2 regions of the Microbacterium sp. PF5 genome follow, and region 2 is predicted to be linked to the other one. Evidence: predicted binding sites of a transcription regulator. Region 2 holds the regulator's gene; the other holds the start of a gene.
The links. The regulator HrcA, encoded in region 2, represses chaperone genes, less so after heat shock. The targets are predictions, from matches to a motif close to TTNGCACTCGNNNNNNNCGAGTGCNAA.

Region 1 (10,276 bases), on a different contig from region 2:
TCGCAGCCCGACACCCCTCCCCCCGCCTGGAACAGCACCCCCGCGAACGACCCGGCCGCCGCGTACCCGCCGCCGCCCGGTCCCGCGGCTCCCGGCGCCTACGGCCAGACCGCGCCGGCCTCGCCTCCCGGACGCGTGCTGTCGATCGTCGGACTCGTGCTGGCGTTCCTGCTGCCGCCGATCGGCCTCATCCTCAGCATCATCGCCGCGGTGCAGCTGGGGAAGGCGCACGCGCCGAAGGGCCTCGCGATCGCCGGCATCATCGTCGGCGCGGTGCTGACCATCCTGGAGATCATCGGCATCATCCTGCTGGTGACCGTGTTCGCGGGCATCTTCGGGATGTGCGCCGAGCTCGGCCCCGGCGTGTGGGAGGTCGGCGGCGTCACCTACCGCTGCGGCTGAACCCGCAACACACACACACGAGGGGCCGGATGCTGCGCGCATCCGGCCCCTCGTCGTCGCCCCGGTGCGGGGCGCTGTTCACTTCTTGTAGTTGGGCGCCTCGACCACGATCTGCACGTCGTGCGGGTGCGACTCCTTGAGCCCGGCCGAGGTGATGCGCACGAACTTGCCGCGGGCCTTGAGCTCCTCGATCGTGCGGGCGCCGACGTAGAACATCGACTGCCGCAGCCCGCCGACGAGCTGGTAGGCGACGGCGGAGAGCGGGCCGCGGTACGGCACCTGCCCCTCGATGCCCTCGGGGATCAGCTTGTCGTCGCTGGGCACGTCGGCCTGGAAGTAGCGGTCCTTGGAGTAGGAGGTCTGCTTGCCGCGGGTCTGCATCGCCCCGAGCGAGCCCATGCCGCGGTACTGCTTGAACTGCTTGCCCGACTGGAACACGATCTCGCCCGGCGACTCGTCGGTTCCGGCGAGCAGCGAACCGAGCATGACCGCGTCGGCGCCCGCGACGAGGGCCTTCGCGATGTCGCCCGAGTACTGCAGGCCACCGTCGGCGATCACGGGGATGCCGGCCGGACGGGCGGCGAGCGACGCCTCGTACACGGCGGTCACCTGCGGCACTCCGACGCCCGCGACCACGCGCGTGGTGCAGATGGAGCCGGGGCCGACGCCGACCTTGACCGCGTCGACGCCCGCGTCGACCAGCGCCTGTGCGCCCTCACGCGTCGCGACGTTGCCGCCGATCACGTCGATGTGGGCGAAGGACTCGTCGGCCTTGAGGCGCTTGACCAGGTCGATCACGCCCTGCGACTGGCCGTTGGCCGTGTCGACCACGAGCACGTCGACGCCCGCGTCACGCAGCGCCTCGGCCCGCTCCCACGCGTCGCCGAAGAAGCCGATCGCCGCACCGACGCGCAGGCGGCCCTGGTCGTCCTTGGTCGCGAGCGGGTACTTCTCGCTCTTGTCGAAGTCCTTGATGGTGATGAGCCCGGCGAGCTTGCCGTCCTCGTCGATCAGCGGCAGCTTCTCCACGCGGTGCTTCGCGAACAGGGCGATGACCTCGCCCGCCGCGACGCCCACCGGTGCGGTGACGAGGTTCTCGCTCGTCATGACGTCTTTCACGAACGTGGTCTGACGCTCGAAACCCGAGACGAACCGCATGTCGCGGTTCGTGATGATGCCCACCAGGCGGCCCTCGGCGTCGACCACGGGAAGGCCCGAGATGCGGTACTTGGCGCACAGCGCGTCGACCTCCTCCACCGTCGCGTCGGCGGTCGTGGTGATGGGGTCGGTGATCATGCCCGACTCGCTGCGCTTGACGCGGTCGACGTGAGCGGCCTGGTCGGCGATCGACAGGTTGCGGTGCAGGATGCCGATGCCGCCCTCGCGCGCCATCGCGATGGCCATGCGCGACTCGGTGACGGTGTCCATGGCGCTGGACAGCAGGGGCGTCGCGACGGAGATGCGACGCGTGATCCGCGACGACGTGTCAGCCTCACTGGGGATGACGTCGGTATGCCCCGGCAGGAGCAGAACGTCATCGTAGGTCAGTCCGACGAAGCCGAAGGGATCGTGCTGGTCCATGGAATCTCCTCCTGCGCGCGTGGCGCGGGTCCGGGTGCGAGTGGGTGGTCGACATCGGCCGGGGCGGGGCTGTGCCCGTATGCAGATTCTAAGCGAGACACGCCCGAGAACATTCCCAGTCCCCCGTCGTTACCGGACCGTTGGCCCGAGAGGTAGGTGATTCGCGGATCGCCCATTACGCTCAAGTGCGTCGTCCATCCCCGCGGTTCGACCCGAGTCCGCGGAGACAGCACTCACAGTGGAGGTTGCGTGGGACCCACAGCACTCGCCGGACCGCGGAAGCGCCCCTGGGCTTTCGTCTTCTTGGGAATCCTCATGGCGCTCGCGGCCTCACTGCTGCTCCCTCCCTCAGCGGCCTCCGCCGACACCACCGACGACGGGCAAGAGGTCACCGACTTCTACTTCGCGGGTGTGGTCACCAACGCCGATGAGCCCGTCGAGGGCGTGGTCATGTCGATCGAGGGCAACGGCTTCGAGGCCGAGACCGAGACCGACGCCGAGGGCAAGTGGCGCCTGTACGTGCCGGAGAAGGAGACGTACACCCTGACGGTGGACGAGTCCACGCTCCCCGACGGTGTGATCGTCGACGCCTCGCAGCTGCCGGAGGGCATCCAGCCGGTGTCGGGCACGACGGCCTCGTTCGAACTGGAGTTCGGGCTCACCGGCACCAAGATCGTCAACCTCTTCCTCGGCGCGGGCGAGCGGGTCACGGTGTCGTTCCTCGATCAGCTGCTGTCGCGCATCGTGGGCGGCCTGAACTTCGGGCTCCTGCTCGGCCTGGCGTCGATGGGCGCCGCTCTCATCTACGGCACCACACGGCTGTCGAACTTCGCGCACGGCGAGATGGTGACCTGGGGTGCCGTGATCACCCTCGTGTTCACGACCTTCTGGCAGCTGCCGCTGTGGGCGGGCATCATCGCGGCGGTGATCGGCGGCGCGGCCCTGGGCTGGGCGCTCGACGCCGGCATCTGGAAGCCGCTGCGCCGCAAGGGCCTCGGGGTGGTGCAGCTCATGATCGTGAGCATCGGCCTCTCGCTCGCGCTGCGGTACACGCTGCAGTACATCATCGGCGGCAACACCTACCAGCTCCCCGGCGCGAGCCCCGAGCCGATCCGCCTCGGGCCGATCTCGCTGTCGTACATCGACATGATCGGCATGGCCACCAGCATCATCGTCATCCTCGGCGTCGCGTTCTTCCTCACCCGCACCCGGACGGGCAAGGCGACGAGGGCGATCTCGGACAACCCGCAGCTCGCGGCCGCCTCCGGCATCGACGTCGACAAGGTCATCCGCATCGTGTGGATCCTCGCCGGCACGCTCGCCGCCATCTCGGGCATCCTCTGGGCCTACTTCCGCCCGGGAGTGAAGTGGGACATGGGCATGCAGATGCTGCTGCTGATGTTCTGCGCCATCACCCTCGGCGGCCTGGGTTCGGCGATCGGCGCCCTGATCGGCTCGATCATCGTCGGGCTCGCGGTGGAGGTGTCCACGCTGCTGGGCGTCCCCTCCGACCTCAAGTACGCCAGCGCCCTGGTCGCGCTGATCATCATCCTGCTCGTGCGACCGCAGGGCATCCTCGGACGCAAGGAAAGGTTGGGCTGACACATGGACTTCGGAAGCATCTTCGGCAACACCGCCTCCTATCTGTTCAGCCCGACGACGATCGCGTACGCGCTCGCGGCGACCGGCCTCGCGGTGCACTTCGGCTACACCGGACTGCTCAACTTCGGCATGGCCGCGTTCATGGCGATCGGCGGCTACGGCTACGCGATCTCGATCCTCACGTTCGGCTTCCCCTGGTGGGCGGGCGTGCTGGTCGGCGTGCTGGGTGGGGCCCTGTTCGCCCTGCTGCTCGGCATCCCCACGCTGCGGCTGCGCGCCGACTACCTCGCCATCGCGACCATCGCGGCCGCGGAGGTCGTGAGGCTCATGTTCGTGACGGAGCTGTTCAAGGACTGGACCAACTCCGCGGGCGGCCTCTCCGGCTACCACCAGAGCTTCCGCGACGCGAACCCCTTCCCCACCGGCACGTACGGCTTCGGTCCCTGGACCTACAACGCGACCGACCTGTGGGTGCGCGTGGTCGGCCTGATCGCCCTGGCCCTCGCGGTGCTGGTGGTGTGGGCGCTCATGCGCAGCCCGTGGGGTCGCGTGCTCAAGGGCATCCGCGAGGACGAGGACGCGGTGCGCTCGCTCGGCAAGAACGTCTTCGCGTACAAGATGCAGGCGCTCGTGGTCGGCGGCATCATCGGCGCGCTCGGCGGCATCGTGTTCATCCTGCCGTCGGCCGTGATCCCCGGCAGCTACTCCACGTCGCTGACGTTCTTCCTGTGGACGATCCTGCTGCTCGGCGGCGCCGCGACGGTGCTCGGGCCCACGCTGGGCGCCGTGCTGTTCTGGATCGTGTTCGCGTTCCTCGGCGCGCTGCTGCCCGCCATGGCGAACGCCGGTTACCTGCCCATGTCGGGCGCGCAGGCCGATGTCGTGCGGTACATCCTCATCGGCATCGTGCTGATGCTGATCGTGATCTTCCGCCCGCAGGGCATCCTCGGAAACAAGAGGGAGATGACCTTTGTCAAGTGAGAACGACGCGGCGGTCACGCCCGCGAAGAGCACCCCGCGCGCCAAGACGACCGGCCTCACCGCCGGCCCCGCGGTGCCCGGCGTCAAGAAGGTCGACCCGATCCTCGTCGTGGACGCCGTGCAGCGGCGCTTCGGCGGCCTCACGGCCGTCGACGTCGACCACCTGGAGATCCCGCGCGGCGCCATCACGGCCCTGATCGGCCCGAACGGCGCCGGCAAGACGACGCTGTTCAACCTGCTGTGCGGCTTCGACAAGCCCAACAGCGGCACCTGGTCGTTCGACGGCACCAACCTCTCCGGCATCCCCTCCTTCAAGGTCGCCCGCATGGGGCAGGTGCGCACGTTCCAGCTCACCAAGTCGCTGTCGCTGCTGACCGTGCTGGAGAACATGAAGCTCGGCGCGAAGGACCAGCGCGGCGAGGGCTTCTGGGCCGGGCTCTTCCCCTTCCTCTGGCGCAAGCAGGACCAGGAGATCGAACAGCGCGCCCACGAGCTGCTGACGCGGTTCAAGCTCGACGCCAAGGAGCAGGACTTCGCGGCGTCGCTCTCCGGAGGCCAGCGCAAGCTGCTGGAGATGGCGCGCGCACTGATGAGCAACCCGACACTGGTGATGCTCGACGAGCCCATGGCCGGCGTGAACCCGGCGCTGACGCAGTCGCTGCTCGACCACATCCTCGACCTCAAGGACCTGGGCATGACGGTGCTGTTCGTGGAGCACGACATGCACATGGTGCGTCACATCGCCGACTGGGTGGTCGTGATGGCCGAGGGACGCGTCGTGGCCGAGGGGCCGCCGGACACCGTGATGGAGGACCCCGCGGTCGTCGACGCCTACCTGGGCGCGCATCAGGACGTGGACCTGGGTGCCGTGACCGGACGTCTGCCCGTGATCTCGGACGCCGACGCGGAGCGCATCCGCGAGCAGATCGAGACCGAGGTCGAAGCCGAGGTGGAGGCCGAAGAGGCCGAGGAGGAGAAGCCATGACCGACGCGCCCGTCGAGCGGAACGAGATCAAGAACGACGACGTGGTCGTCGAGCTCACCAACGTGCACGCCGGGTACCTCCCCGGGGTGAACATCCTCAACGGCGCGAACCTCGTGGCCCACAAGGGCGAGCTGATCGGCATCATCGGCCCCAACGGCGCCGGCAAGTCGACGCTGCTGAAGGCCATCTTCGGCATGGTGAACGTGCGCGACGGCGACATCACGGTCAAGGGCGAGAGCATCGTCGGCCTCAAGGCGGACAAGCTCGTGGCGCGCGGTGTCGCGTTCGTCCCGCAGACGAACAACGTGTTCCCGTCGCTCACGATCCAGGAGAACCTCGAGATGGGGCTCTACCAGAACCCGAAGATCTTCGCGGAGCGGCTGGAGTTCGTCTCCAGCATCTTCGGCGAACTCGGCAAGCGCCTCAAGCAGCGTGCCGGGTCGCTGTCCGGCGGTGAGCGCCAGATGGTGGCCATGTCGCGCGCGCTCATGATGGACCCGTCGGTGCTGCTGCTCGACGAGCCGTCGGCCGGCCTCTCCCCCGTGCGGCAGGACGACGCGTTCATCCGCGTCTCCGACATCAACAAGGCGGGCGTGACCACGATCATGGTCGAGCAGAACGCGCGCCGCTGCCTGCAGATCTGCGACCGCGGCTACGTGCTCGATCAGGGCCGCGACGCCTACGAGGGCACCGGCCGCGAGCTGCTGAACGACCCGAAGGTCATCGGCCTCTACCTGGGAACGCTCGGCACCGACGCCGCCTGACACGCGCCGCGAAGGGCCCGGCATCAGCGGATGCCGGGCCCTTCTGCGTGCGGAACGCGTCGCGCCGTGCCCGCCGTGGGACACGACGAAGGCCCCGAGCCGGAGCCTGGGGCCTTCGCTATGCGGCTTACTTGATCCGCGTGGTGGTGTTGTCTGCGCCGAACTCGTAGACGCCGATCGCGGCGCCCTTCGGGTCGTTGTTCTCGTCGAACGTGATCTCACCGGAGAGGCCGTCGTAGTCCGGCGTGCCTCCGTCGTTGATGATCGCGGCGCACTCGGCGAAGTCCTTGCACTTCTCGCCGTCGCCCTCGCCACCCGAGACGGTGATCATCTGCTCGGCGATGTCGGCACCCTCGACCGAGCCGGCCTTCAGGGCCGCCAGGGCGATCAGGATCACGGCGTCGTAGGCCTCGGCCGAGTAGGTCACGGCGTCGATCGGGTCGTTGCCGTCGGCCGTCCAGACCTCGTTGAGCTGGTCGAGGAAGTCCTGCGGCAGCTCGGCGCCGGCGCGCGTGCCCTTCGAACCCTCGAGGCTCACCGGGATGTCGGAGCCCCAGTCCTTCAGGTTTCCGTCGACCAGGTAGAGCGAGCCGGTGTCGATGCCCGCGTTGGCGAGCAGCGGCGCGATGGTCGCGAACTGGTCGTACGAGACCACGGCGACCGCGTCGGGCTTGGCGGCCGCGATCTCCGACACCTGGGCGTTGAACTGGCCGTCACCCTGGTTGTACGACGCGTCGGCGACGACCTCGCCGCCGGTGCCCTCGAACGTGGCCTTGATGGCCTCGAACAGGCCGGTGCCGTACGGGTCGTTCTGGTAGATGATGCCCAGCGTCTTGTGGCCATCCTCGGCGATCTGGTTGCCCAGCACCTCGCCCTGCAGGTTGTCGCTCGGCGCCGTGCGGAAGTACAGCGGGTTGATGCCCGTGAAGTCGGGCGACGTGTTCGACGGCGAGACGGTGAGGATGCCCGCACCGGCGTTGCTGTCGAGGATCAGCTTGGTGACGCTCGACGACGCGGCACCGATCATCGCGGTGATGCCCGCGTTCTGCAGGTTGGTGATCGACGTCTCGTAGGCCTTGTTGTCGAGGTCGCCCTCGTCGGCGGTGGTCAGGTCGATCGTGACACCGGCGTCGGCCTCGTTGATCTGCTGCACGGCGAGCTGCACGCCGGCTTCCATGGGAGCGCCGAGGAAGGCGAGCGATCCGGTGGCGGGCAGCAGCGAGCCGAGCTTGAGCGTCAGGTCGGCGGCCGGCTTGTCGCCGCCACCCTCCGACGGCTCGGCGTTCGGCGTGCTGCTGCAGCCGGCGATGACGATGGCGGATGCGCTGACCAGCGCGATCCCGGCGAAGACCTTCGCGGTGCGCGAGCCCTTCAGTGCGTTCATGGATGCTCCCTTGCGTGACTGAACGTGGATTGTGACCACAGGCGGGTGCTCTAACACTAGGGCGTGAGGTCAGCGCGCAGGGGGTGCAAGTATCTCGGTGCGTTAACGATCCGACACCCGGTGTCGCCGCGGTCGAGCCCGGGGATCAGAGCAGGGCGGCGCGCGCGATCCGGCGTCCCCGCCGCCCGGCCAGCAGCAGGTCGGCGACGAACACCGCGATCGCGATCCACACGAGCACGAACCCGATCCATCGCTCCGGCGGCATCGGCTCGTGCAGCACCACCACGCCGATCAGGAACTGCATGATCGGCGTGAGGAACTGGATCATGCCGATCACGGCCAGGTTCACGCGGCGCGTCCCCGCCGCGAACAACAGCAGCGGCACCGCCGTCGCGACGCCCGCGAAACCCAGCAGCAGCGCGTGCACCACACCGTTCGCGCCCATCGTGAGGCCGGAGGTCTGCGCCACCACCACCAGCTGCACCACCGCGATCGGCAGCAGCCAGAACGACTCCAGCGTGAGCCCGCTCACCGCGTCGACCGCCGGACCGATCTTCTTCTTGATGAGCCCGTACACACCGAACGAGGCGGTGAGCGACAGTGCGATCCACGGGAAGGAGCGGTACGCCACGATGATCACGACCACCGCGATCGCGGCGATGCCCACCGCGACCCACTGCAACCGGCGGATGCGCTCCTTGAGCACGAACACGCCGAGCAGCACGGTCGTGATCGGGTTGATGAAGTAGCCCAGCGCCGTCTCGACCACGTTGCCGCTGAGCGTGCCCAGCAGGAACACCTGCCAGTTGATGTAGATGAGCAGACCGGCCAGTGCCGTCCACCCGAGCAGCCGGGGCGTGCGGAGGATCACGCGAATGGCCGCCCACCCGCGCGTGACCGTGAGCAGCAGCAGGCAGAACACGAAGGACAGCACCACGCGCCACGCGACGACCTCCCACGGGCCCGTCGGCGCCAGGAGCAGGAAGTACAGCGGCAGGACCCCCCACAAGACGTAGGCGGACGCGGCGTAGACGACGCCCGCGGTCGGGGTGGCGCGGGCGGTCTCGGGGGTCACCGCACAACCCTATGCCCGCGGCGCGACCCCACCGCGCCGGTCACCGGGCCGCTCGGGAAGATCGGCGGGAAGTGACCGACGATTGGCGGAAACGCAGAAGAGGTCCGGATGCCGTGGCATCCGGACCTCTTCGGATCCGTGGCCCCGCGCGCGGCGGGGACGGGATTCAGCTGATCAGCGGACGACGACCGCGAGGACGTCGCGAGCCGACAGGACGAGGAACTCGTCGGCGCCGAACTTCACCTCGGTGCCGCCGTACTTGCTGTAGAGCACGCGGTCGCCGACGGCGACGTCGAGCGGAACGCGGTTGCCGTTGTCGTCGATGCGGCCGGGGCCGACCGCCACGACCTCGCCCTCCTGGGGCTTCTCCTTGGCGGTGTCGGGGATGACCAGGCCACTCGCGGTGGTCTGCTCGGCCTCGACCTGCTTGATGACGATGCGGTCCTCGAGCGGCTTGATGGAAACCGACACGGTCTACCTCTTCTTTCTTGACGCTGACACGAAAGACTCGTTCGCACTCTCAACCCGAGAGTGCTAATGCCAGTGTAGGCGGTCGGCTGGCACTCATGCAATGCGAGTGCCAGCCCGGGAACGTCCGCCCCCGCGCGCCTAGGCTGAAGGCGTGGAGATGTCCGAGCTGCGTGCCCTGCTGACCCCCGCCGGCCTCGAACTGCTCGACGGCACCGGCGAGGTGGGCTCGACCGCAGAGGCCGCCGCCGCGGTCTCGCGTCTGCGCGCGGCCGGGCACTCCCCCGACCTCGTCTCCGCCGTGGTCGGCCAGGCGCACCTGCGGGCGAAGGCCGCCGCGAAGTTCGGCCCTTTCGCGGCCCGCATGCTGTTCACCAGGGCCGGCCTCGAACAGGCCACGCGCCTGGGTGTCGCGGCCCGGCACGCGCAGCGCCTGCGCAGCGCGGGGATGACGGCCGTGGCCGACCTCGGCTGCGGCATCGGCGGTGATGCGCTCGCGTTCGCGGGCGCCGGACTCGACGTGCTGGCGGTCGACGCCGACGAGGTCACCGCCGCGATCGCCGCCTACAACCTCGCGCCCTTCGGCGACAGCGTCACCGTGCGGCACGACACCGCGGAGGACGCACTCGGGGAGCCACGACCCGGCCGCGCCGTATGGATGGACCCCGCCCGCCGCACCTCTGGGCACAGCGAGACCCGCCGCGTCGCCGCGGACGACTACTCCCTCTCGCTCGACTGGGCCTTCGGGGTCGCCGCGCGGCAGCCCACAGGGATCAAGCTCGGCCCCGCGCACGACCGCGACGCCCTGCCCGACGACGCCGAGACGCAGTGGATCAGCGCCGACGGGAGCGTGGTCGAGCTCGTGGTGTGGACGCGCGAGCTCGCGCGAGACGGTGTGCGCCGCTCGGCGCTGCTCATCCGCGGCGACCGGTCCCACGAGCTCACCGCCGCGGCGGATGCGGAGGACGCCCCGGTGCGCGACCTCGGCGCGTTCCTCCACGAGCCGGACGGCGCCGTGATCCGCGCCCGCCTGA
Region 2 (10,276 bases):
CCGCACCTCGACGCGCGACGGCGAGACCTCCTCCGCGACACCGGTCAGCCACACGCCGCGGCCGTCCCCCACCGTCACGGCCTCGCCGACGCGCAGCCGACGCACCACGGCGGCGTGCTTCGCCTCGGCGCCGGTCAGTGTGACCAGGTCGCCGACGGCCGCGCCTCCCGCCGTCTCGACAAGGAAGTGGAGCGCCACGATCAGTGTCCGCGGAACCGGTCGCGCAGCTTCGAGAACAGCCCCTGCTGGAACTGGGCGAGCTGCGGGGCCGGAGCCTTCGCCTTCTTCGCGAAGTCCTCGATGAGCTTGCGCTGCGACGCGTCGAGCTTCGTGGGTGTCACGACCTGCACGCCCACGCGCAGGTCGCCGCGCTGGGTGCCGCGCAGCGGCGTGATGCCGCGGCCCTTGATCGTCAGCACGTCGCCGGACTGCACACCGGGGCGGATCTCCAGGTCGACCTCGCCGTCCAGGCCCTCGATCGACGTGTCGGTGCCGAGGATCGCATCGGTCATCGACACCTCGAGCGTCGCGAGGAGGTCGTCGCCCTCCCGGCTGAACGCGGGGTGCGGGGTGACCGTGACCTCCACGTACAGGTCGCCGTTGGGGCCACCGGCGCGACCGACCTCACCGGAGCCGGGCAGCTGAAGCCGCAGTCCGGTCTCCACGCCGGCGGGGATGTCGAGCGACACGGTGCGCCGCGACCGCACGCGCCCCTGTCCGCCGCACGTGCCGCACGGATACGGGATGGTGGTGCCGTAGCCCTCGCACGTGCCGCACGGCTGCGAGGTGACGACGTTGCCGAGCAGGCTGCGCACCTGACGCTGCACGTGGCCGGTGCCGCCGCAGATGTCGCACGTGACGGGCGACGTGCCCTCCTGGCAGCACGAGCCCTGACACGTCTCGCACAGCACCGCGGTGTCGACCTCGATGTCGCGGTGCGCGCCGAACACGACGTCGCCCAGCTCGAGCGTCACGCGCACCAGGGCGTCTTGACCGCGCTCGCGCCGCGACCGGGGTCGGGCTCCGCGGCCACCGCCCTGCGCGGCGCCGAAGAACGTCTCGAAGATGTCGCCGAACCCGCCGAAGCCGCCGAAGTTGCCCGCGGCGCCGTCCCCGCCGCCCATGTCGTAGCGGCGTCGCGACTCCTCGTCGCTGAGCACGTCGTACGCGTGGGTGACGAGCTTGAACCGCTCGGCCGCGTCCTCGCCCGGATTCACGTCCGGGTGGAGCTGCCGCGCCAGTCGGCGGTACGCCTTCTTGATCTCATCCGTGGAAGCGTCCCGGGACACCCCGAGAACCTCATAGTGGTCCGCCACAATCGCCCTTCTGCGTGTTCCGTGGGGCCGCGTCAGCGGCCGGCCTCGTCGTCGTCGAGCATCCGCGACAGGTAGCGGGCCACCGCCCGCGCCGCCGCCAGGTTGCTCGGATAGTCCATGCGCGTCGGCCCCATCACGCCGACGCGCGCCGTTCCGGTCGGTGCTGCGTAGTCGCTCGCGACGATCGACGCCTCGCCGAGACCGAACGGCGCGTTCTCGGTGCCGATGCTGGCCGCCAGGCCGTGCTCGTCGGCCACCATCTCGCTCATCAGCCGCAGCAGCGTCACCTGCTCCTCGATCGCCTCGAGGAGGGGGTGGATGCTGCCGCGGAAGTCGTGCTCGCGGCGGGCGAGGGTCGCCGCGCCCGCCATCACCAGTCGCTCCTGACGGAACCCGCCCAGCTCGTCGACGAGGACGCCGGCGAGAGTGCGCAGCACGCGGTCGCGCGGCGTCTCCTCCGCGGCCAGCAGGGTCTGCAGCCGCTCGGACGCCTCCGCGATCGCCTGCCCCGTGATGAGGGCGGAGAGCCGGGCGCGGAGCACACCGAGGTCGGTCTCGTCGATCGCGTCCGGCAGCACCGTCATCCGCTGCGAGACGCCGCCGGCATCGGTCACCAGCACGGTCAGCAGACGGTTGGGGGCCAGCGCGACGAGCTCCACGTGGGTGACCCGCGCGCGGGCGAACGACGGATACTGCGCCAGCGCGACCTGACCCGTGAGCTGCGTCAGCACCCGCACCGTGCGCGCCATGAGGTCGTCGAGGTCGGCGGGGTCGGCGAGGAACGACTCGATCGCCGAGCGCTGCGCCGAGGAGAGAGGACGGAGCTGGGCGAGGTGGTTGACGAACACGCGGTAGCCCTTGTCGGTGGGCACGCGACCGGACGACGTGTGGGGGGCGGTGATGAGCTCCTCGTCTTCGAGCTGCGCCATGTCGTTGCGGATCGTCGCCGCGGACACCCCGAACGAGTGACGGTCGACGATCGATCGGCTGCCCACCGGCTCGTGCGTCTCGACGTAGTCCTGCACGATCGCGCGGAGAACCTGGAGTCCTCGCTCTGTGACCATGGCCCACCCCTTCCCGCTGACGACCGGACGCTGGCACTCTGACACCCTGAGTGCCAATCCTACCGCGTACGACCGGGAGTTCTCCGAACCCGCGCGCCGATCACTCAGTCGGTGAGCTCGCGCACCACCGCGTCGGCGAGGAGGCGTCCGCGCAGGGTGAGCTGCACGCGCCCGCGGATCGCCGCCGCCGCGTCGATCAGGCCGTCCGCGATGAGCCCGGCCACGCGGGGGCGGTTCGCCGCGGGCAGGTCGTCCACCGCGATGCCCTCGCGGATGCGGCTGAGCAGCAGGATGCGCTCGAGCGTCTGGGCCTCCACGTCGGGGCGCTCCCGTCCCGCCGCCGGAGACGCGGACGCCGCGAGCCGCTGCGCGTAGGCGGCCGGATGCTTCACGTTCCACCAGCGCAGTCCCGCCACGTGGCTGTGCGCGCCGGGACCGAAGCCCCACCAGTCGCTCCCCCGCCAGTACGCCAGGTTGTGCCGCGACCGCTGCTCCGGCGTGCGCGCCCAGTTGCTGACCTCGTACCACTCGAAGCCCGCCGCGGCCAGCCGCTCGTCGGCCAGCTCGTACATGTCCGCCTGCAGGTCGTCGTCGGGGGCTGGCACCTCGCCGCGACGGATCTGCCGCGCCAGCTTCGTGCCGTCCTCGATGATCAACGCGTACGCGGAGATGTGGTCCGACTCGAGCTGGAGGGCCGCATCGAGCGACGCCTCCCAGTCGGCGAGCGACTCCCCCGGCGCGCCGTAGATGAGGTCGACGCTGACGTCCAGTCCCGCACCCTTGGCCGCGGCCACCGCCGTCCGCACGTTCTCCGGCTGATGCGTGCGATCGAGAGCGGCGAGCACGTGCGGCACCGCCGACTGCATGCCGATCGACAACCGCGTGACGCCGGCCTCCGCGAGGGTGCGCGCCACCTCGGGCGTCACCGTGTCGGGGTTCGCCTCCACCGTCACCTCGGCACCCGGCGCCAGCCCGAACGCCGCGGTCGCCGCGCCGAGCATGCGCGCGAGGTCGCCCGGGGGCAGCAGCGTCGGCGTGCCGCCCCCGAAGAACACCGTGTCCATCGGTCGCAGCGCCCCCGCGGCCTCCAGCACGCCGCGAGCGAGGGCGATCTCGCCGATCAGGGTCGACGCATAGTCCTCCTGCTTCGCGCCGCGCAGCTCGCTCGACGTATAGGTGTTGAAGTCGCAGTAGCCGCAGCGCACGCGGCAGAACGGCACGTGCAGGTACGCCGAGAACGGGGTGTCGGCAGAGATCGTCAGGTCGTCGGGCAGGCGGCCGTCGGCGGGAGCCGGATCGCCGAGGGGAAGCGGTCCCGCCATCAGACGGGGGTCGCGTACAGCGGGGAGATCGCGCGCAGATACCGCGCGAACAGCTCGCGGCGGCGCCGCTTCATGAGTGCCGGGATCAGGCGGTAGACGAGCGCGTTGGGCGCGTCGAACGCGCGCACCGTGAACCACACCTCGTCGTTGTCCTCGCGCCAGTCGACGTCGAACGACTCCTCGCCGCTGACGACCGAGCCGCCGATCGTCCCGAGCACGAAGCCGATGCGCCGTGTCTCCTCGGTGACCGAGATCACGCGCAGCTCGGAGTCGGCGCGCATACCGCCCACCCGACCGCGCAGGTGCAGCGTCATCCCGGCTCCGACGAACGGCATGCCCTCCGCGTCATAGCGCGGCTCGACGTCGCGCTTGCTCGGCGCGATCGGGTTGCCCTCGGCGTCGAAGCTGACCCCGGCGTACGCGGGGCCCGGGGCAGGACGCACGTCTTCCACCGAGAGTCCCGCTGCGCGCTGCGCCGTCCACGACAGCAGGGCCTCGCCCGCCGTCTGGAACCGCTCCTCGCCGCTGCCGATCCGCCAGGACTCCTCCGCCGGGATGCTGCGCTCCGGCGGGTACTGCATCAGGTCGGGGGCGTGGGTCGCACCCACGGCCGCATAGTCCACCGTGTCGTCTCGGAAAGTCCCGCGCCGCATGAGATCCAGCCTACTTCGGGTTCCCTGGGCGAACACCCCCCGCACCACGGGAGCGCCCAGGATCGCCCGGGTTACTTCTTGTCCTTGCCCTCGACGTCGCCGGAGAGCGCCGCGATGAACGCCTCCTGGGGGACCTCGACGCGGCCGACCATCTTCATGCGCTTCTTGCCCTCCTTCTGCTTCTCGAGGAGCTTGCGCTTGCGGGTGATGTCACCGCCGTAGCACTTGGCGAGCACGTCCTTGCGGATCGCGCGGATGGTCTCGCGGGCGATGATGCGCGCACCGATCGCCGCCTGGATCGGCACCTCGAACTGCTGACGAGGGATGAGCTTGCGCAGGCGCTCGGCCATCATCGTGCCGTACGCGTAGGCCTTGTCGCGGTGCACGATCGAGCTGAAGGCGTCGACCTTCTCGCCCTGGAGGAGGATGTCGACCTTCACCAGGTCGGCCTCCTGCTGACCGGAGGGCTCGTAGTCGAGCGAGGCGTACCCCTGCGTCTTGGACTTGAGCTGGTCGAAGAAGTCGAACACGATCTCGCCGAGCGGCATGTTGTAGCGCAGCTCGACGCGCTCCTCCGAGAAGTACTCCATGCCCAGCAGCGTGCCGCGCCGCGACTGGCACAGCTCCATCACGGTGCCGACGTAGTCCTTGGGCAGCAGGATCGCCGCCTTGACCATCGGCTCCGACACCGAGCCGATGCGCCCATCGGGGTACTCGCTCGGGTTCGTGACCGTGACCGTCTCGCCGGTGTCGCTGGTGACGACCTCGTAGATCACGCTCGGCGCCGTGGTGATGAGGTCGAGGCCGAACTCGCGCGCGAGCCGCTCCGTCACGATCTCCAGGTGCAGCAGGCCGAGGAAGCCGCAGCGGAAGCCGAAGCCGAGCGCGACCGAGGTCTCCGGCTCGTACTGCAGCGACGCGTCGGAGAGCTTGAGCTTGTCGAGGGCCTCGCGCAGTTCCGCGTAGTCGCTGCCGTCGATCGGGTAGATGCCCGAGAACACCATCGGCTTCGGGTCGGTGTAACCGGGGAGCGCCTCAGCGGCGGGCTTGCGCGCGTTCGTGATGGTGTCGCCGACCTTCGACTGGCGCACGTCCTTCACGCCGGTGATGAGGTAGCCCACCTCGCCGACACCGAGGCCCTTCGTGGGCGTCGGCTCGGGGCTGGACACCCCGACCTCGAGAGCCTCGTGGTTGGCGCCGGTCGACATCATCTGGATGCGCTCGCGCGGGGAGAGGCTGCCGTCGACCATGCGCACGTAGGTGACGACGCCGCGGTACGCGTCGTACACGGAGTCGAAGATCATGGCGCGGGCGGGAGCCTCGGCGTCTCCGACCGGCGCGGGGATCTCCCGCACGAGGCGGTCGAGCAGATCCTCGACGCCGACGCCGGTCTTGCCCGAGACGCGCAGCACGTCTTCCGGCTTGCCCCCGATGAGGGAGGCGAGCTCCTTCGCGTACTTCTCCGGGTCGGCCGCCGGGAGGTCGATCTTGTTGAGGACCGGGATGATGTGCAGGTCGTTCTCGAGCGCCAGGTAGAGGTTGGCGAGCGTCTGCGCCTCGATCCCCTGTGCGGCGTCGACCAGGAGGATCGCCCCCTCGCACGCGGCGAGGGAGCGCGACACCTCGTAGGTGAAGTCCACGTGGCCGGGGGTGTCGATCATGTTCAGCGCGAACGTCTCGCCGTCGATCTCCCAGGGCATGCGCACGGCCTGGCTCTTGATGGTGATGCCGCGCTCGCGCTCGATGTCCATGCGGTCGAGGTACTGCGCCCGCATGTCCCGGTCCGACACCACTCCGGTGATCTGGAGCATGCGGTCGGCGAGCGTCGACTTGCCGTGATCGATGTGGGCGATGATGCAGAAATTGCGGATCTGCGCAGCCGGCGTCGCGGCAGGCTGAAGCGGGGTGAGAGCGCGTGGGGACATGTCCCGTCGATTCTACGGTGAGGCGCAGGGGAATCCCCATTCGGGGACATCGGTGATAGTCTCCCGAAGTTGCCCGGGATCAATCCGTGACACCGGATCCCGTAAGCGATACGACTCCGTCACAGACTCCGTGAGGGCTGTCGCGTCGCGCAGAACGGCGGATGGCGCCCGATTCATCCGCCCGGCTCAGCGTTGCGTCGGCGGATCCCGAGCGCGTCTGGAGAAGAGAAAGACAATCCCCCTTGATCAAGTACCTCGCACGCCGCGCCCTCGGCTGGCTGCTCATGATCGTGGTCGCGACGAACCTCACCTACTTCCTCGCGTGGGGGTTCCTCGATCCGCGCAGCAACTACGTGGGCCGTCGTCCTCCGCTCAGTGAAGAGCAGATCAACAACCTCCTCGTGCCCCGCAACCTCAGCGACACCGTGCCGCTCATCGAGCGCTGGTGGAACTGGTTCACGAGCATCCTCCTCCGCTGGGACTGGGGGGTGAGCCCGACCGGCGGCTCCGTCAACGAGCAGGTCGCGTACCGCATGTGGGTCAGCGCGGAGCTCGTGCTCGGCGCGACGATCATCACCACGATCCTCGGCATCGCGCTCGGCGTGTACACGGCCTCCCGCCAGTACAAGCTCGCCGACCGCATCGGCCAGGCCACCAGCATCATCACGCTGAACATCCCGATCGTGGTCGCGGCCTTCGCGATCGTGCTGCTCGCGATCGGCCTCAACAACGCCACCGGCACGCGCATCTTCTATGTGACAGGGAACGCCAGTCAGGGGGTCGAGGGCTTCTTCCCCACCCTGATAGATGTGCTGCAGCATCTGACGCTGCCGACCATAGCCCTGGTGCTCACGGGCTACGCGAGCATCCACTTCCTGCAGCGCTCGCTGCTGCTGGACAACATCAACGCCGACTACGTGCGCACCGCCCGCGCCAAGGGCCTCACCAAGCAGCAGGCCATCCGCAAGCACGCGCTGCGCACCTCGCTGATCCCCGTCGCCACGCAGGTCGCCTTCACGATCCCCGCCATCTTCACCGGTGCGGTCCTGACCGAGACGATCTTCGCGTGGAACGGCATGGGCAAGTACTTCATCGAGACCATCTCGAAGAACGACATCCACGGAACCGTCGCGATCGCGGCCTTCGGCGCGGTCCTCACGGCGATCGGCGCGATCCTCGCCGACATCGCCGTCGTGGTCCTCGACCCGCGTGTGAGAGTGAGCTGACATGAGCACCGACATGCTCGACCCGACCATCCACCCGGACCCCGCGGCCGCCGGCCCCGAGACCACCCGCGTCGCGACGAAGCGCCTGTCGAAGTGGAGCCTGTACTGGCGGCGCTTCTCCCGCAACCGCGGTGCGCTCATCGGCCTGGTGATCTTCGCGCTGCTCGTGCTGTTCGCGATCTTCGGCCCGCTGATCGCGCGCTACGACCACGTGGAGCTCGACTTCCTCAACCTGAGCACCCCTCCGTCCACGGAGCACTGGTTCGGCACCAACAACGCCGGCAACGACCTGTTCGCGCAGGTCGCGGTCGGCCTGCAGCGCTCTCTCATGATCGCGCTCACGGTCTCGATCGGCGTCACGATCGTGTCGGCCCTGGTCGGCACGGCCGCGGCCTACTTCGGCGGCTGGACCGAGCGCATCTCGCTCCTGATCATCCACTTCATGATGGTGATCCCGAGCTTCCTCATCCTCGCGATGATCTCGAACAAGGCCGGCGGAGACTGGCGCGTGATCGCGCTCATCATGATCTTCGTGATCGGGTGGTACTTCCCCGCCCGCGTCATCTGGACCATGGCCCTGTCGCTGCGCGAGCGCGAGTACGTCAGCGCGGCCCGCTACATGGGCGTGGGCGGCATGAAGATCGTGCTGCGCCACCTGCTGCCGAACATCGGCTCGCTCCTCGTGATCAACTTCACCCTCGGCGTCGTCTCGGCCGTCGTGACCGAGACCGGTCTGTCGTTCCTGGGCTTCGGCGTCAAGATCCCCGACGTGTCGCTCGGCGCGCTGATCGGTGCCGGCTCGAGCTCGCTCACCACGGCCCCGTGGCTGTTCTACTTCCCGGCGGCGGCGCTGACCCTGCTCACGGTGTCGATGGCGTTGATCGCCGACGGCCTGCGCGACGCCCTCGACCCGACCTCGGCTGCAGGAGGCCGCGCATGACCAACGTCCTCTCCGTCCGCGACCTCAAGGTCAGCTTCGCCTCCGAGGCCGGCCGCGTCGACGCCGTGCGCGGCGTCTCGTTCGACCTCGAAGCCGGCAAGACCCTCGGCATCGTCGGCGAGTCCGGCTCCGGCAAGTCCGTCACCTCGCTCGCGATCATGGGACTCCTCGACGAGAACGCCAAGGTCACCGGCTCGATCATGTACGACGGCAAAGAGCTGATCGGCATGAGCGACAAGCAGCTGTCGGTGATCCGCGGCAACGGCATGTCGATGGTCTTCCAGGACCCGCTGACCTCGCTCACCCCCGTCTACACCGTGGGCGACCAGCTCATCGAGGCCCTCACGGTGCACCGCAGCCTGTCGAAGAAGGATGCGTGGGACCGCTCGGTCGAGCTGCTGAAGCTCGTCGGCATCACCGAGCCGGAGCGGCGCATGAAGTCGTTCCCGCACGAGTTCTCCGGCGGCATGCGCCAGCGCGTGGTGATCGCCATCGCGATGGCGAACAACCCCAAGCTCATCATCTGCGACGAGCCGACCACGGCCCTCGACGTCACGATCCAGGCGCAGATCCTCGATCTGATCGAGAAGGCGCAGGACGAGACCGGCGCCGCGGTGATCATGATCACGCACGACATGGGCGTGGTGGCCCGCACGGCCGACGACGTGCTGGTGATGTACGCGGGCAAGCCCGTGGAGCAGGCGCCCGTGCACGAGCTGTTCCACAAGACGCGCATGCCGTACTCGATCGGCCTGCTGGGCGCGATCCCGCGCGTGGACAAGGGCGACAAGCAGCCGCTCACCCCGATCAAGGGCAACCCGCCGCTGCTGATCGACCTGCCCGACGCGTGCCCCTTCGCCGACCGCTGCCCCATCGTGATGGACGCGTGCCGCGCGAAGGAGCCGGAGCTGCTCCCCGTGGCCACCGGCTCGGGCGACCTGCACCGCGCCGCCTGCATCCGCTCGCACGAGATCGAGGACGGCGGCCTGCTGGGCGGCCTCCCGGTCTACCCCGTGCGCGCGGTGCCGGAGAGCGACCTCACGCGACTCCCGCGCGAGGAGCGCCCGGTCACGCTCGAGGTCAAGAACCTCACGAAGACCTTCCCGCTGCTCAAGGGCGCGTTCCTCAAGCGCAAGGTCGGCGAGGTGCAGGCGATCAAGGGCATCAGCTTCGACGTCCGTGAGGGCGAGACGATGGCCATCGTCGGCGAGTCCGGCTCCGGTAAGACCACGACCCTGCTGCAGATCATGGACATGGTCAAGCAGAGCGAGGGCGACATCGTGATCGCCGGCACCAGCGTCAACGACATCCACAGCCGCAAGGTGGAGCGGGCGCTGCGCCGCGACATCCAGATCGTGTTCCAGGACCCGATGGGCGCCCTCGACCCGCGCATGACGGTCGCCGACATCATCTCCGAGCCGCTGTTCGCGATCGGCACGCCCAAGGAGGAGGCGCACCGTCGCGTGGACGAGCTGATGGACCTCGTCGGCCTGAACCCGGCGCACAGCGACCGCTTCCCCCAGGCGTTCTCCGGCGGTCAGCGGCAGCGCATCGGCATCGCCCGCGCCCTGTCGACGAACCCGAAGATCGTGGTGCTCGATGAGCCGGTCTCGGCGCTCGACGTGTCGATCCAGGCCGGTGTGATCAACCTGCTCGACGAGCTGAAGGTGAAGCTGGGCCTGTCGTACCTGTTCGTCGCGCACGACCTGTCCGTGGTGCGCCACATCGCCGACCGCGTGGCCGTGATGTACCTCGGCGAGTTCGTCGAGCACGGCGACGTGGACGACGTGTTCGACAACCCGCAGCACCCGTACACGCAGGCGCTGCTGT

Region 1: the regulator HrcA is predicted to act here: its motif matches at 9,332-9,358, upstream of groES (co-chaperone GroES).

What each region holds. Positions count from the first base shown of each region.
Region 1 covers NZ_SSDQ01000176.1:4,467-14,742, forward strand. The annotation lists gene DW297_RS18605 (DUF4190 domain-containing protein) at 1-402, shown strand, start outside; gene guaB (IMP dehydrogenase) at 481-1,983, opposite strand; gene DW297_RS18615 (branched-chain amino acid ABC transporter permease) at 2,299-3,585, shown strand; gene DW297_RS18620 (branched-chain amino acid ABC transporter permease) at 3,589-4,566, shown strand; gene DW297_RS18625 (ABC transporter ATP-binding protein) at 4,556-5,551, shown strand; gene DW297_RS18630 (ABC transporter ATP-binding protein) at 5,548-6,315, shown strand; gene DW297_RS18635 (ABC transporter substrate-binding protein) at 6,443-7,699, opposite strand; gene rarD (EamA family transporter RarD) at 7,845-8,774, opposite strand; gene groES (co-chaperone GroES) at 8,949-9,245, opposite strand; gene DW297_RS18650 (class I SAM-dependent methyltransferase) at 9,397-10,276, shown strand, end outside.
Region 2 covers NZ_SSDQ01000082.1:8,036-18,311, reverse strand. The annotation lists gene DW297_RS06415 (16S rRNA (uracil(1498)-N(3))-methyltransferase) at 1-198, opposite strand, end outside; gene dnaJ (molecular chaperone DnaJ) at 201-1,316, opposite strand; gene hrcA (heat-inducible transcriptional repressor HrcA) at 1,349-2,380, opposite strand; gene hemW (radical SAM family heme chaperone HemW) at 2,485-3,702, opposite strand; gene DW297_RS06395 (DUF1990 family protein) at 3,702-4,355, opposite strand; gene lepA (translation elongation factor 4) at 4,427-6,280, opposite strand; gene DW297_RS06385 (ABC transporter permease) at 6,523-7,506, shown strand; gene DW297_RS06380 (ABC transporter permease) at 7,508-8,446, shown strand; gene DW297_RS06375 (ABC transporter ATP-binding protein) at 8,443-10,276, shown strand, end outside.